Regions from separate parts of the Rhodoferax sp. ZS1R25 genome, predicted to be linked through region 2. Evidence: riboswitches for the same ligand, from Rfam matches in the RefSeq annotation. Region 2 holds a riboswitch; the other holds the start of a gene.

Region 1 (6,862 bases), on a different contig from region 2:
TGCTCTCCAGCATGATCTCGCAGCCCAGCGACCACATGCTGGAAAACGAATACGTGCGCATTACCCAGCGTGCGCGTGAGGCCGAGGTGCATATCTCGTCCGCCCTGGCAGAAAGCCAGGCGGGCCCCACGGGCAGCCCGCTGGCCACCGAATTTCCTGCGCAGAATCCGCTGGCCGATCAGCTCAAGATGGTGGCGCGCCTGATCAAGGGGCGCTCGGTGCTCGGCAGCAAGCGCCAGGTGTTTTTGGTGTCATTGGGCGGCTTTGATTTGCATGACAACCTCATCGCCCAGCAGCCGGTGCTGTTAGGTCGCGTGAGTGACGCCATGGCCGCGTTTTACAAGGCTACCGAAGAGATGGGCCTGAGCGACAGCGTGACCAGCTTCACTGCGTCCGACTTTGGCCGCACGCTCACCTCCAACGGTGATGGCTCAGACCACGGCTGGGGCGGTCACCATATCGTGGTGGGTGGCGCGGTCAAAGGGCAGGCTTTCTATGGCGCACCGCCCCCGGTCAGCGTGGGCAACACGGGCGCAGCACAAGACCAGTGGCATGTGGGCCAAGGCCGCCTGCTGCCCAGTACGTCGGTCGATCAATACGCCGCCACATTGGCGCGATGGTTTGGCGTGGGTGCCAAAGACATGCACACCATCTTGCCCAACCTGCGGCATTTTGGCGACTTGGCCAAGCGACCTGACTACCCGGTGAATCTCGGTTTCTTGGGCTGACTGCATGCGGGTGTTGGTGCTGGGGGGCTATGGGAATTTTGGTGCGCGCATCTGCCGTGCGCTGGCCGCCGACGCTTCTATCCAGCTGCTGGTGGGTGGGCGCGATGCGGCACGGGCATCGGCCTTCGCTGCCACGCTGAATCAGCCGCACCAGAATAAGGCCGTAGGAATAGCGGTGGACGGACAGGGCTCCCACTTTGCGCAAGCGCTGCGGGCCCACCAGGTGGGACTGTTGATCCACACCGCGGGCCCGTTCCAGGGGCAGGACTATGCCGTAGCTCAAGCCTGTGCGCAGGCTGGCGCGCACTACATTGATCTGGCGGATGGTCGGCGCTTTGTATGCGAATTCGCCGGCGCTATGCAAGACGCTTTTGTCTTTGCCAATCGGGTGGCTATCAGCGGCGCCAGCACCGTGCCCGCGCTGTCGTCTGCGGTGGTGGACTTTCTGTGCCACGGCTGGCAACGCATTGACACCATAGACGTGTGCATTGCCCCGGCCCAAACAGCACCACGCGGTGTCGCCACGCTGGAGGCGGTGTTGAGCTACTGCGGCGCACCGGTGCAGGTGTGGCGCGGTGGGCATTGGCAAGCGCAGATCGGCTGGGGCAACCCTGAGCCGGTGCAATTTGAACGACTGAAAACCCGGCTGGGTGCCGTGTGTGATATTCCGGATCTGGAGTTGTTTCCCGCGCACTACGAAGTGAGAGACCGCGTGGAGTTTCGCGCTGCGGTGGAGGTGGGGCTGGCCCAGCGTGCGTTTGCATTTCTTGCGTGGCTGCGACAACGAAGACTGCTTAAAAATCCTTCGTCATTGGCCAAACTGCTGAACGCCGGTGCCAAGGCCTTCGACTCTCTGGGCTCCGCACTGGGCGGCATGGTGGTGCGCGTGTCGGGTATGGATGGAAGCGGCGCAGCGGCAAAGCGCGCGTGGCACATCGCTGCCGACAACGACCACGGCCCCGAAATCCCCTGCATGGCCGCCATCCTGCTGGCCCGCCGCTTGGCCGCGGGAGAGCACATGCAAGCCGGCGCACGCGCCTGCGTGGGCCTGCATGCCCTCGGCGAATTCACCCCCGAGTTTGCCAAGTGGGGCATGGTGACGGATGTGGTGGAAGAGGGCTGAGCCATGGCACACGCTGAGTCACGCTGGTTGCGTTACAGCCTGGTCTTTGTGTGGCTGGCCACGGCGATCGTCAGCATGCTGGAGCTGCGTGGGCAAAGCCGCATGCTGCTGGTGGCCAGTGGCGTGACGGACATGTGCGTGGCCGATGCCTTGGTGTGGGCCGGAGCTGCGTTGGATGCTGTACTGGGGCTGCTCTTGCTGGTGTGGCCGGTGCGGCGCGTCTACGGCCTGGCATTGTTGGCGATGCTGGGTATGACGGTCGTGGCGACGGTGATGCAGCCCGCGCTGTGGCTGCATCCGCTGGGCCCGCTGACCAAGAATGTGCCCATCGCGGTGGTGCTCTGGATATTGATGCGGAGGTCGCAGTGAGTTTCTATTTGTTCTTGAAGTGGGTGCACATCCTGTCCAGCGTCGTGCTGGTGGGCACCGGGTTTGGCACGGCATTTTTCTTCTTCTATGCCAACCGAAGTGGCGTGATGGCCGCGCAGGCCGTTGTGTCGCGTTTGGTGGTGCGGGCCGACACCTGGTTCACCTCGCCCGCTGTGGTGATCCAGCCCATCACGGGGCTGTGGATGGCCTACCTGGCGGGCTTCCCGTGGACCACACCTTGGTTGTTGCTAACGGTGGCGCTTTACCTGTTCACCGGCGCCTGCTGGACACCCGTGGTGGCACTGCAGCTGCGCATGGCCGATATGGCCAAGACCGCGCATGACAAGAACGAGCCCTTGCCAGAGCTCTATTGGCATTACGCGCGCCGCTGGGAGGCGCTGGGCTACCCGGCCTTCATCGCGATGCTGGTGGTGTTCTACCTGATGGTGGCCAAGCCCGCCCTGTGGGCTTAGGCCTGCGCAGGCGTCTCACAGACGCAAAAGCCTACAATCCACGCTTCCACCGGGGGTGTCCGTCAAAGGACTGAGAAATACCCCATGTACCTGATCTGGGTTATGCCAGCGTAGGAAGTGTGAGAAGCCTGTCCCGTTTTGCGGGTGCCGGTTTTTGATGCGACCTTCTGCTGGCGCATTGAAAGAGAGCACACCATGCAACACGGGATTTTTTCGTTTCTGAAGACCACGCTGGGTGCGGCCCTGCTGACCGCGGGCCTTGCCGCCGCCCACGCTGCCGACCTGCGTGTGCTGACCCACAGCTCATTCACCGTGCCCAAGCCGCTGCTGGCCCAGTTTGAAAAAGACAACGGCGTGAAGCTGCGCATCACCAAGGCCGGCGATGCGGGCGAGATGCTCAACAAGCTCATCCTCACCAAGGCCAACCCGATTGCCGATGTGGTCTACGGCATCGACAACGCGCTGGCGCCCAAGGCCCTGGCCGCCGATGTGCTGGACAGCTACGCCGGTGCCGCCGCCAGCCGCAAGCCCGCGGCCGAACTGCCTGCGCCGCTGGTGCCGGTGGACTATGGCTATGTGACGCTCAACTACGACAAGGCCTGGTTTGCCAAGAACGGCGTGGCCGTGCCCAAGGCGCTGGAAGATCTGGCCCAGCCCGCGTATGCCAAATTGCTCGTCGTGCAAAACCCGGCTACCAGCAGCCCAGGCTACGCCTTCCTGCTGGCCACTATTGGTGCCATGGGTGAAGACAAGGCTTTTGACTTCTGGGCCAAGTTGCGTGCCAACGGCCTGAAGGTGGCCAAGGGCTGGAGCGAGGCCTACTACACCGAGTTCAGCCAGAACGGCGGCAAGCACCCCATCGTGGTGAGCTATGCCACCAGCCCGGCGGCTGAAGTGTTCTACGCCAAGACCAAGCTGGCCGAGCCGCCCACCGCATCCCTGAGTTTGCCCGGAGCCGTGTTCCGCCAGGTGGAGGGCGTGGCGCTGGTGAAAGGTGGCAAGCAGCGCGCCGCCGCAGAGAAGTTTGTCGAATTCCTGCGCTCACCCGCTGTGCAGCAGGGCATGCAAACCGAGATGTGGATGTACCCCACCGAAGCCGGTGTGGCCAAGTCCGACGCCTTCACATTCGCGCCTGAGCCCACTGCCTTCAACGCACCCAGTGATGCCGACATTGCCGCCAAGGGCGCAGGCTGGGTGGCACGCTGGACCAAGGTGGTGCTGAAGTAATCCGCCGGGTTTGACCATGCGCCACCGCGACCCGGCGCAGCCCTGGGCGGGCTGGGTGCTGCCTGCGCTGCCACTGGTGTTTTTACTGGTGGTGCTGGTGGCGCCCGCGCTGCGCTTGCTGGTGGAAGGCTGGCGCGGTGATGCCGGTGCGGCCACCTTGCTGGCGCCCTTGTTGGACCCGTATCTGCGCTGGCGCATGGCCTGGTCGTTCTGGCAGGCCAGCATCACCTGCGTGGCCTCGCTGGTCTTGGGCTTGCCCATGGCTTGGGTCCTGGCGCGCTTCGATTTTCCTGGCCGTACGCTGATCCTGCGCGGGCTCATGCTGCCCTTTGTGGTGCCCACGCTGGTGGCCGCGATGGGCGTGCTCGCGTTGCTGGGGCCGCAGGGCCTGCTGGTGCGTTTGGGCGGGCCGGACTTGCAGGACACGCCCTGGCTGTTGCTTTACGGCAATCTGTTTTTCAACCTCTGTGTGGTGGTGCGTGCGGGTACCGATGCGCTGGGGCAGGTGAGTGCCTCGCGCGTGGCCGCGGCGCGCACGCTGGGCGCTACGCCCTGGCGTGCCTTCTGGCGTGTGGAGTGGCCCGCCATTGCGCCGTGGCTGGCCTCGGCGTTGTGTTTGGTGTTCCTGTACTGCTTTGCGGGCTTTGGCCTGGCGCTGGTGCTGGGCGGGCAGGATTACGCCACGGCAGAAGTAGAGATTTACACCCTGGTGGCGCACGAGCTGCAGCTGCAGCAGGCCGGCGTGCTGGCGGTGTGGATGTTGCTGCTGACGGCTCTGGTGGCTCTGGCCTATGCCGCTATCGAACGCCGCTTAGCCGCGCCCGGCCGCGCGGACCGCGTGCCACGTGTGGGGCCGCAAGGCGTGGCGCAGTGGGCCGCCGTGCTGGCCATGGTCGCGGTTTATGTGCTTGTTTGTGCGCTACCCCTCGTCGCCATTGCGCAAGGCGCTATAAATTCAGGAGCGGAGGCCTGGGCCGTGCTGCTCGAAGACGACACGCTGGTCGCGCTGTACAACACGGCGCGTTTCACCGTACTGTCCCTGCTGCTGGCCATGGCGCTGGGCTTGGTGCATGCGCTGGCCGCGCGCCGCCTGCTGTGGCTGCGGGCGCTGGTGTTTTTGCCCTTCATGGTCTCGCCCGTGATGGTGGCGTTTGGCCTGTTGCTGCTGTACCCCGCGTGGACCGGTAGCTTCAGCCTGCTGGTGGCGGCCTATGCCTTGCTGGCCTACCCGTTTGTCGCCAAGTCCATCGCGTCCGCGCTGGACAGCCTGCCCGAGCACTACCTGGACGCCGCACGCAGCCTCGGTGCCAGCCCCTGGCGCGCGTTTGTGCGCGTGACGCTGCCGCTGCTGGCGCCGGCGCTGCGCCGCGGCATGGCGTTTGCGGCGGCCACGGCCGTGGGTGAATTTGCGGTCACGCTGTTTTTGTCGCGCCCCGAATGGGCCACACTCACCACCCTGATCTACCAGCACCTGGGCCGCCCCGGTGCGGCCAACCGCAGCGCCGCGCTGGTGCTGGCCTGTGTGCTCATGGGGCTGGCGCTGCTGGCCTTTGTGCTGATTGAAACCAAGCCCTCTGAGGACCGCGACCATGCTTGAGCTGCAGGCCATCTGCAAACACTGGCAGCCCTACGCCCCCCGGCATGCGGCGCCACGCCCGCTGCTGCAAGACCTGGCGCTGGAGGTGCGCCCCGGCGAAACGGCGGCGTTGTTGGGGCCATCGGGAAGTGGCAAGAGCACGCTGCTCAAGATCGTCGCCGGGCTGGAGCCGCCCGAGAGCGGGCGCGTGTTATTTGCCGGCCAAGACATCACCCACACCCCGCCCGAGCGGCGCGGCTTTGCGCTCATGTTCCAGGACTTTGCGCTGTTCCCGCACCTCAACGTGTTGGACAACGTGGCCTTTGGCTTGGTGGAGCAGGGCCAGCGCAAGGCAGAGGCACGCGCGCAGGCCGTGGCCATGCTGGAGCGCTTTGGCCTGCAGGCCTATGCCAAATCGAAGGTGTGGCAGTTGTCGGGCGGCGAGCAACAGCGCGTGGCGCTGGCGCGTGCGCTGATCACCCGGCCGCGCGTGCTGCTGCTGGACGAGCCGTTTTCCGCGCTGGACGCCGAGCTGCGCCTGCAGCTGCGCCAGGAGTTTGTGCAGCGCATTGCCGAGTTCCAGATGGCCACGATCTTGGTCACGCATGACGAAACCGAAGCGCGCGCCATGGGCACGAGGGGTTACCGGCTGGTGGATGGGGCTCTGGCACCCCAGTGGTGAGGGAATCTGTGGCGGCCTAGTCCGATTGGCCTATCGCCAGCGGCTGTGAATTTCTGTAACCTCCTGTAACAAGTAAAGCACCTTTTCTTCTGCAGGGACTATGAACACTTCTTTCCTCAAATCGACCGCTCTGGCCTTGTTGGTCGCTGGCCTGAGCTTCAGCGCCGCGGCGTCCAACCCCGCCAATACCAACAACACGCTGTATGGCGTGAACTTTGGTTCGGGCAGCAGCTACAGCACCACCTTTTTGGGGGGTGTGACCGCCAATTTCAACGCACTGGTGGCGGTGGGCCCCAACAATGTGGCCGCCAAGTTCAGCACCAAGGCCGGCCAAGGCGGCTACCAGGGCATTGGCGTGTCGCCTTTCACCGGTAGCGAACGCACTGCTGGTGAGATCGACATTGGTGAGTCCATCGTGGGCAGCTTCTCCAGTGGCATCAAGGTCACCAGCTTCACGCTGGGCCTGCTGTTTGACGGCCCTGAGTACAGCGACGTGAACGAAGTGGCCAAGATCAGTGTGAAGTTTGCCAACAATTCCGTGGCGTCGTTCACCTTGAAGGCTACTGGCGTCAACACCGCTATCTGGTCGGGCAGCAACGGTTCGGTGTTGAATCTCAGCCCCGCGTCTGATGGCAAGGGCGGTGCCTGGAAGGTGAGCAATCCCTTCGGCAATGCGCTGGTCAA
Region 2 (6,862 bases):
CGCGGCGCTCAGCAGTTCCAGCGTGCTGCGCAGCGACACGGGCGAGCGGTCTTCGCTCTCGATCTCGCTGGCGCCGACCACGATGACATCGCCGGGCCGGGGCACCAGGTAGACCGAATGGCGCGGGTGCAGCAGGCGCACGGGGCGGTGCAGCGGCACGCCTGGCGCGTGCAGCCAGAACACTTCACCACGCACGCCACGCACCGGCAGCGCGGACTTGGCGCCCACACCGCGCACGTCGAAGACATGGTCAAAGCGGTGCTGCGCGTCGCCCACCTGCAAGGCGCCAGACTCCACCGCGCTGATGGTCGAGCCCCAGTGCCATTGGACGCCCTGCGCGGTAGCCTGTGTGGCCAGCGCCTGTAGTGCCTGAATCGGGTGGATCTGCCCTTCGCACGGCAGCAACCAGGCCAGTGCCGGGCCGCTGACGGAGGGCTCCAGTTCGCGCAGTTGCTGCAGCGTCAAGGGTTGCGGCTGGTACGGCGTATCCGCCTTGGCCTGCAGCAGCCCGACCACGCGCTGGGCGGCGCCGGCGTCGCTGCGGTGGGCCAGCAGCAGGCTGCCTTGCATGCGCAGGTCCACGGATTGCCCTAGGCTTTGAACGATGTCAGGCCACAGCGCGCAGGAGCGCAGGCCCAGGGCAAACACCTCGGCCCCTGCACGCTCCAACTCAGCCACCGGACTCAGCATGCCTGCGGCCGTCCAGCCCGCGGCCAGCGAACCAGAGTCGGCGCGCGGACCGGGACCGGACGCGGGGTCGAACACCTGCACGGCGTGGCCCGCGCGGCTGAGCGTGAACGCCAGCAGCCGCCCGAGCACCCCCGCGCCGGCAATGCCGATGCGCTTCGCTGTCACGGTCAGGCCTTGGTGTCTTCGGCTTTGGCCTGCACAGGTTTGATCGGGATGTAGATTTCCCCGCCCACCTTCTTGAACTCATCGGACATCACATCCATGCCCGACTGCAGCGCCTGCTCCTCGCTCACACCCAGGTTTTTCGCGTACTCGCGCACTTCCTGCGTGATCTTCATCGAGCAGAACTTGGGGCCGCACATGGAGCAGAAATGCGCCACCTTGGCACCCTCTGCCGGCAAGGTTTCATCATGAAACTGCTTGGCGGTTTCCGGGTCCAGAGACAGGTTGAACTGGTCCATCCAGCGGAACTCGAAGCGCGCTTTCGACAACGCGTCGTCGCGCGCCCGCACGCCCGGATGGCCCTTGGCCACATCGGCCACGTGGGCGGCGATCTTGTAGGTGATGATGCCGACCTTCACGTCTTCGCGGTCCGGCAGGCCCAGGTGTTCCTTGGGCGTCACGTAGCACAGCATGGCCGTGCCGAACCAGCCAATCATGGCGGCGCCAATACCGCTGGTGATGTGGTCGTAGCCGGGTGCGATGTCGGTGGTCAGCGGGCCCAGGGTGTAGAACGGGGCTTCGCCGCAGTGTTTGAGCTGCTCGGCCATGTTGGCCTGCACCATGTGCATGGGCACGTGGCCAGGGCCTTCGATCATCACCTGCACGTCCTGTTGCCAGGCTTTGTGCGTGAGTTCACCCAATGTGCGCAGCTCGGCAAACTGGGCTTCGTCGTTCGCGTCCGCGCCGCTGCCGGGGCGCAGGCCATCGCCCAGCGAGTAGCTCACGTCATACGCGCGCATGATCTCTGTCATCTCATCGAAGTGCGTATAGATGAAATTCTCTTTGTGGTGGGCAATGCACCACTTGGCCATGATGGAGCCACCGCGCGAGACGATGCCAGTCACGCGATTCGCGGTGAGGTGGATGAAGGGCAGGCGTACGCCGGCGTGCACCGTGAAGTAGTCCACGCCCTGCTCGGCCTGTTCGATCAGCGTGTCGCGGAAAATTTCCCAGGTCAGGTCTTCGGCAATGCCACCCACCTTTTCCAGCGCCTGGTAGATCGGCACGGTGCCGATGGGCACGGGGCTGTTGCGCACGATCCAGTCGCGCGTGGTGTGGATGTTTTTGCCAGTGGACAGATCCATCACGGTGTCTGCGCCCCAGCGGATGGACCAGACCAGCTTTTCCACTTCTTCCTCGATGCTCGACGTCACTGCGGAGTTGCCAATGTTGGCATTGATCTTGACCAGGAAGTTGCGGCCAATAGCCATGGGCTCCAGCTCAGTGTGGTTGATGTTGGCCGGGATGATGGCGCGACCGCGCGCCACTTCGTCACGCACAAACTCGGGCGTCACCACCTTGGGGATGCTGGCGCCAAAGCTGTTGCCCGCCAGGCGCGCTTCGCGCTCGGCGTTGCCCAGGTACTGGGCCTGCCATTCCAGGTTCTGGTTTTCGCGCAGGGCCACGTACTCCATCTCGGGCGTGACGATGCCTTTGCGGGCGTAGTGCATCTGCGTCACGTTGGCACCGCTGCGTGCACGGCGTGGCTGGCGCTGCAGGCCGGCGGCCTGGGCGCGCAGGGCGGCCAGTGCATCGGTCTCGCCGTTCTTCAGACCGTCATCCAACGCGAAGGGCTTGCGGCCATCGTAGAGTTCGGTGTCACCCCGGCCGTCCACCCAGCCCTGGCGCACCAGCGGCAGGCCTTGGCGCACGTCGATATCGGCGCGCGGGTCTGTGTAAGGGCCGGAGGTGTCGTACACCGTGATCGCCTCGCCATTGCTCTGCATGATTTCGCGCAGCGGCACCTGGATGTCGGGGCGGCTGCCTTGCAGGTAGCGTTTGGTGGAGGCGGGAAGCGGTTCGCGCGTAAGGCGAATGAACTGGGCGAGTTTGTCGGGTGCGTTCACGGGATATCTCCGGTTAAGACCCGAAGACAGAAAAGACACCTGCCCCGCAAACTGATGAGAAAAGACGCCGCCCGGACGGCATTCGGCCGTCGGCTGCGCTGCACTTCTTACGCTGGTATGAACCAGATCAAGTTCGCGGGTTCGGTATCCATCTCAGCGCAACCATTGCGCACCCCGGGCAGGGCGGAGTGTACGCCAAGGCGCCGAACCACGGTTCGCCCGGGTCCGAAAAATGAGCGTGGCGGTTAGCCGATGCTGGCCTTCGCGTAGGACGCCCGCTCGATCTCCTGTACTTCAACGCACAACTGGACCTGCAGCTCCACAGGCCACTCGCAAAGGCTGTTCAAGGCGTGGAGCAAGCTGTGGGACACGGCGTGCTTGGTCTCTGCAGATCTACCGCTCAACAGTGCTAGCTTGACGTGCACATACGCCCTACCTTTTGGCTGAGTGCCTACCAGGAATGTCCCCTGCCGCGCAGCGCGGCTCTTGATATCGATTTCTTCAAACTGCCCAGAGGCAACCAGCGACTGGTTCAATGCCATCAACGCCTTGTCGGCGTCGAACAGGGGCAGGTTGTCGGAATATTCAATGGTGAGATGTGGCATGTTTTCTTCAGGATTGGCCCGACAGGCACTAGGGCGGGAGCAGTCTAAACCGCTTCTCTTTTTCATACGGAAACACATCGTGCACATAGCCCGCCGCAATGCGTTCCTTCTGCGTCTGCCAAAACACCGGATCCAGCAGGTTGGCGTGGTACTGCATGAAGACCTCGCGCACCAGCGGGTTGCCCAGTAGGAAGGGCGCGAAGGTTTCGGGGAACACGTCGTGGGGGCCGACGCGGTACCAGATCTCGCCGGACATCTCTTCCTCCTCGTTACGCGGCTCGGGCACCTTGCGGAAGTGGCAGTCGGTCAGGTACTCGATTTCGTCGTAGTCGTAGAACACGACCTTGCTGTTGCGCGTGATGCCGAAGTTCTTCCACAGCATGTCGCCCGGGAAGATGTTGGCGGCCACCATGTCCTTGATGGCGTAGCCATAGTCGATGACAGCGCGGGTGATCTGCTCACGGGCGCGCAGCGCGGTCGGGCTGGTGTTGGCGGGGTCGGCGCCGCCGGCATCAAACGCTTCCTGCAGGAACATATTGAGCGGGATCATGCGCCGCTCGATGTAGAGGTGTTGGATGATGACCTCGGTCTGGCCGTCGCCATCGCGGTCACTGATCTCGATCTGGCTGGGCGCGAACTGCTGCAGTTCGGCAATCAGTTCGTCACTGAAGCGCGCACGCGGAAAGGCCACCTCGCTGTAGTCCAGCGTGTCGGCCATGCGGCCCACGCGGTCGTGGTGCTTGACGAGCTGGTACTTGCCCTCAACTTGCGCGCGCGTAGTCTCTTTCTGGTGCGGGAAATGGTCCTTGATGACCTTGAACACATAGGGGTAGCTGGGCAGGTCGAACACCAGCATCACCATGCCTTTGATGCCGGCGGCAATGCGGAATTTGTCCGAGCTGTGCTGCAGGTGGTGCAGAAAGTCGCGGTAGAACAGGGTCTTGCCCTGCTTGGCCAGCCCCAGCGCGTTGTACAGCTCGTTGCGCGGTTTGCGCGGCATCATGCTGCGCAAAAACTGCACATAGGCACTCGGAATCTCCATGTCCACCATGAAGTAGGCGCGCGCAAAGCTGAACAGGCGCAGCAGGTCGTCCTCGCCAAACAGCGCGGCGTCGATGCGCAGCTTGCCGTTGGGGCCGTGCAGCACGGGCAGTGCAAAACCGTGCTCATAAAAGCCGTTGATGAGCTTGCCGATGATGTAGCAGCCCTTGTTGCGGAAGAACAGGTTGGACAGCACCTGTACCTGGAAGTTGGCGCGCAGCTTCACGTCGCCCAGCTGGGCGCGCATTACCTCCATCACCCGCAGGGCATCGCGCGCCAGGTCTTCAAAGGGCACGCGCAGGTCGAAGTCCTGCACCATGCGCACCAGCTGGGCCTGCACGTCGTCCTGCGTGGGGTAGTAGCAGAGGTAGCTGGGACGGTAGTTGGGCCGCACGGAGGACACCAGGTTCTCGATGTACTCGGTGCTGACGGCGGGACGCACAAAGATGAAGTCGTTGTGGAAATAGCTGTGGTGCAGGATCTTGGTGGTGACCGAGTTGAAGAAGGTCTCGGCCAGCTCGGGCTGGTGGTGGTTCACCAGCAGCCCGATGTAGTGCAGCTTGATCTGCTGCCACACGTCCATGCTTTGTTCACCCGCCTTGAATTCGCGCTCCAGCCGTTTGGAGCACTCCTTCACGCGCAGGTCGTAAAACTCGATGCGCTCGCGCTGGGCCCGCTGCTGGCCGTGCCAGTCGGCCGTCTCAAAGCGGTGCTTGGCGCGCGCGCTCTCGGTGCGGAATAGCTGGTAGTGGCGGTTGAAGCCATCCATCATCGCCCGTGCGATGTCGGGCGCGAGCGGGGAGTCCAGGCGGGTGGGGAACATGGCGAGCAGCAGATACTATGTTTTTGATAGCTGCTCGCGCATATTTCACGGGGGCCAGAGGCCTATTTACCTTGGATGTCGGGGCACCAGGCGCACGCCAGAGATGGCCTCGCGGTACAGCAGCGCGAGGTCATCCTCGCGCCCCACGGTCATGTGCAGGTCTTGCACCAGACCGTCGTGCACGCCGTAGACCCAACCGTGCAGCGTCACGTCCTGGTTGGCCGCCCAGGCGTCTTGCAGCACCGTGCTCTGGGCCACGTTGACCACCTGCTCGATGGCATTGAGCTCGCACAGGGCCGCGGCCTTGCTGTGTTCGGGGATGACGTCGAGGATGTCGCGATGGCGGTCCCGCACGTCCTGGATATGGCGCAGCCAGTTGTCAGCCAGGCCGATACGTGCGCCTTCCAGCGCAGCCTGCACGCCCGAGCAGCCGTAGTGGCCCACCACCATCACGTGTTTGACCTTCAGTCGTTCCACGGCGAACTGGATGGTAGACAGCGCATTCAGATCGGAGTGCACCACCACATTGGCCACGTTGCGGTGGACAAAAATCTCACCCGGCGCCAAGCCGATGATCTCGTTGGCGGGCACGCGGCTGTCGGAGCAACCGATCCACATGTACTTGGGCTTTTGCTGGTTGGCCAGCCCTGTGAAGAAGCCGGGACGGCTGCGCTCCATCTCGGCGGCCCATTCGCGGTTGCGGGAAAAGAGGTCGTTGAGTTTGTCAGTCATAGCCGTGATTATTTCCTAAGTGAGACGCGAATATTCCAGTCCAGAAGTCCGTACCGGGCACGTTCCTGCAAATCGTCCAGCGCGTTGAACTCGCAGGGCGTGTTTTTGTCCAGGTGCGCAGAGGTGCACACAAAGGATTTGGGGTTGCCCAGCTGCCACATGCCCTGGGCGTTGCGGGCTTCGCCCGTGAAGAACAGGCCGCGCGGCGTATTCATCGGGTCGGGCTGGGCGGGCAGCGGTTTGAGCAGGTTGCGCCCGGCGTTCACGTAGCCGCCGTCAATCCCCGCCAGTGGGAACAGGGTGCTGAACATGTCGCGGTGGCTGGCGGGCTGGGTGAGCTGGTTGCCGCACTGCAACTTATCGCCCCAAATCACAAAGGGCACCTGGCGCATCAGGTAGCGGCGGTGCGCGTCGGCATACACGCCAAAGGAACGCACATTGTGGTCGCCCGTGGCGGCAACGATGGTGTTGTCCTTGAAAGGGCCCTTCTGCACCCCTTGCACAAACGCGCCCAGCAGGTCGTGCGCATAGCGGTAGGTGTCCAGGTTGGGCACCAGCGTGGCCTCGCTGGTCTCGCCCCTCCACTGCTTCATGTCCAGCGGCACGCGCTGGTAGTCCTTGGGCAGGTCGTAGGGCGGATGGTTGGTGGAGGTGAGCACAAACACGAACAGCGGCCGCTCCTTGGGCTGCGCGGCCATGCGCTTCTCCAGGTACTTGTAGACATAGCTGTCCCACACGCCCCACAGACCGACCACGGCATCGGGGTAGCTCTCTTTCAGGTTATTGGCGTCAATGACTTCGTCAAAACCCTGGATCTTCAGCACGCGGTTCAGGTCGCGCCAGCCGGAGCGGGCCGAGGTGACAAACAAGGTGTCATAGCCCGCGCGCTTGGCCACCTGGGC

What was found. Region 2 has a riboswitch for thiamine pyrophosphate ahead of thiC (phosphomethylpyrimidine synthase ThiC). Riboswitches for the same ligand answer to the same signal wherever they lie in the genome.
Region 1: it holds a riboswitch for thiamine pyrophosphate, as region 2 does, so the genes downstream of both, AC097R_RS08905 (thiamine ABC transporter substrate-binding protein) here and thiC (phosphomethylpyrimidine synthase ThiC) in region 2, are expected to answer to the same signal.

What each region holds. Positions count from the first base shown of each region.
Region 1 is NZ_JBWMAZ010000001.1:1,856,801-1,863,662, forward strand. It holds gene AC097R_RS08885 (DUF1501 domain-containing protein) at 1-728, shown strand, start outside; gene AC097R_RS08890 (saccharopine dehydrogenase family protein) at 733-1,851, shown strand; gene AC097R_RS08895 (DoxX-like family protein) at 1,855-2,220, shown strand; gene AC097R_RS08900 (DUF2269 family protein) at 2,217-2,693, shown strand; TPP riboswitch at 2,735-2,828, shown strand; gene AC097R_RS08905 (thiamine ABC transporter substrate-binding protein) at 2,889-3,920, shown strand; gene AC097R_RS08910 (ABC transporter permease) at 3,937-5,517, shown strand; gene AC097R_RS08915 (ABC transporter ATP-binding protein) at 5,510-6,178, shown strand; gene AC097R_RS08920 (PEP-CTERM sorting domain-containing protein) at 6,279-6,862, shown strand, end outside.
Region 2 is NZ_JBWMAZ010000003.1:282,106-288,967, forward strand. It holds gene AC097R_RS19200 (FAD-dependent oxidoreductase) at 1-855, opposite strand, end outside; gene thiC (phosphomethylpyrimidine synthase ThiC) at 858-2,759, opposite strand; TPP riboswitch at 2,846-2,946, opposite strand; gene AC097R_RS19210 (5-carboxymethyl-2-hydroxymuconate Delta-isomerase) at 3,005-3,364, opposite strand; gene aceK (bifunctional isocitrate dehydrogenase kinase/phosphatase) at 3,393-5,228, opposite strand; gene can (carbonate dehydratase) at 5,295-5,960, opposite strand; gene AC097R_RS19225 (LTA synthase family protein) at 5,969-6,862, opposite strand, start outside.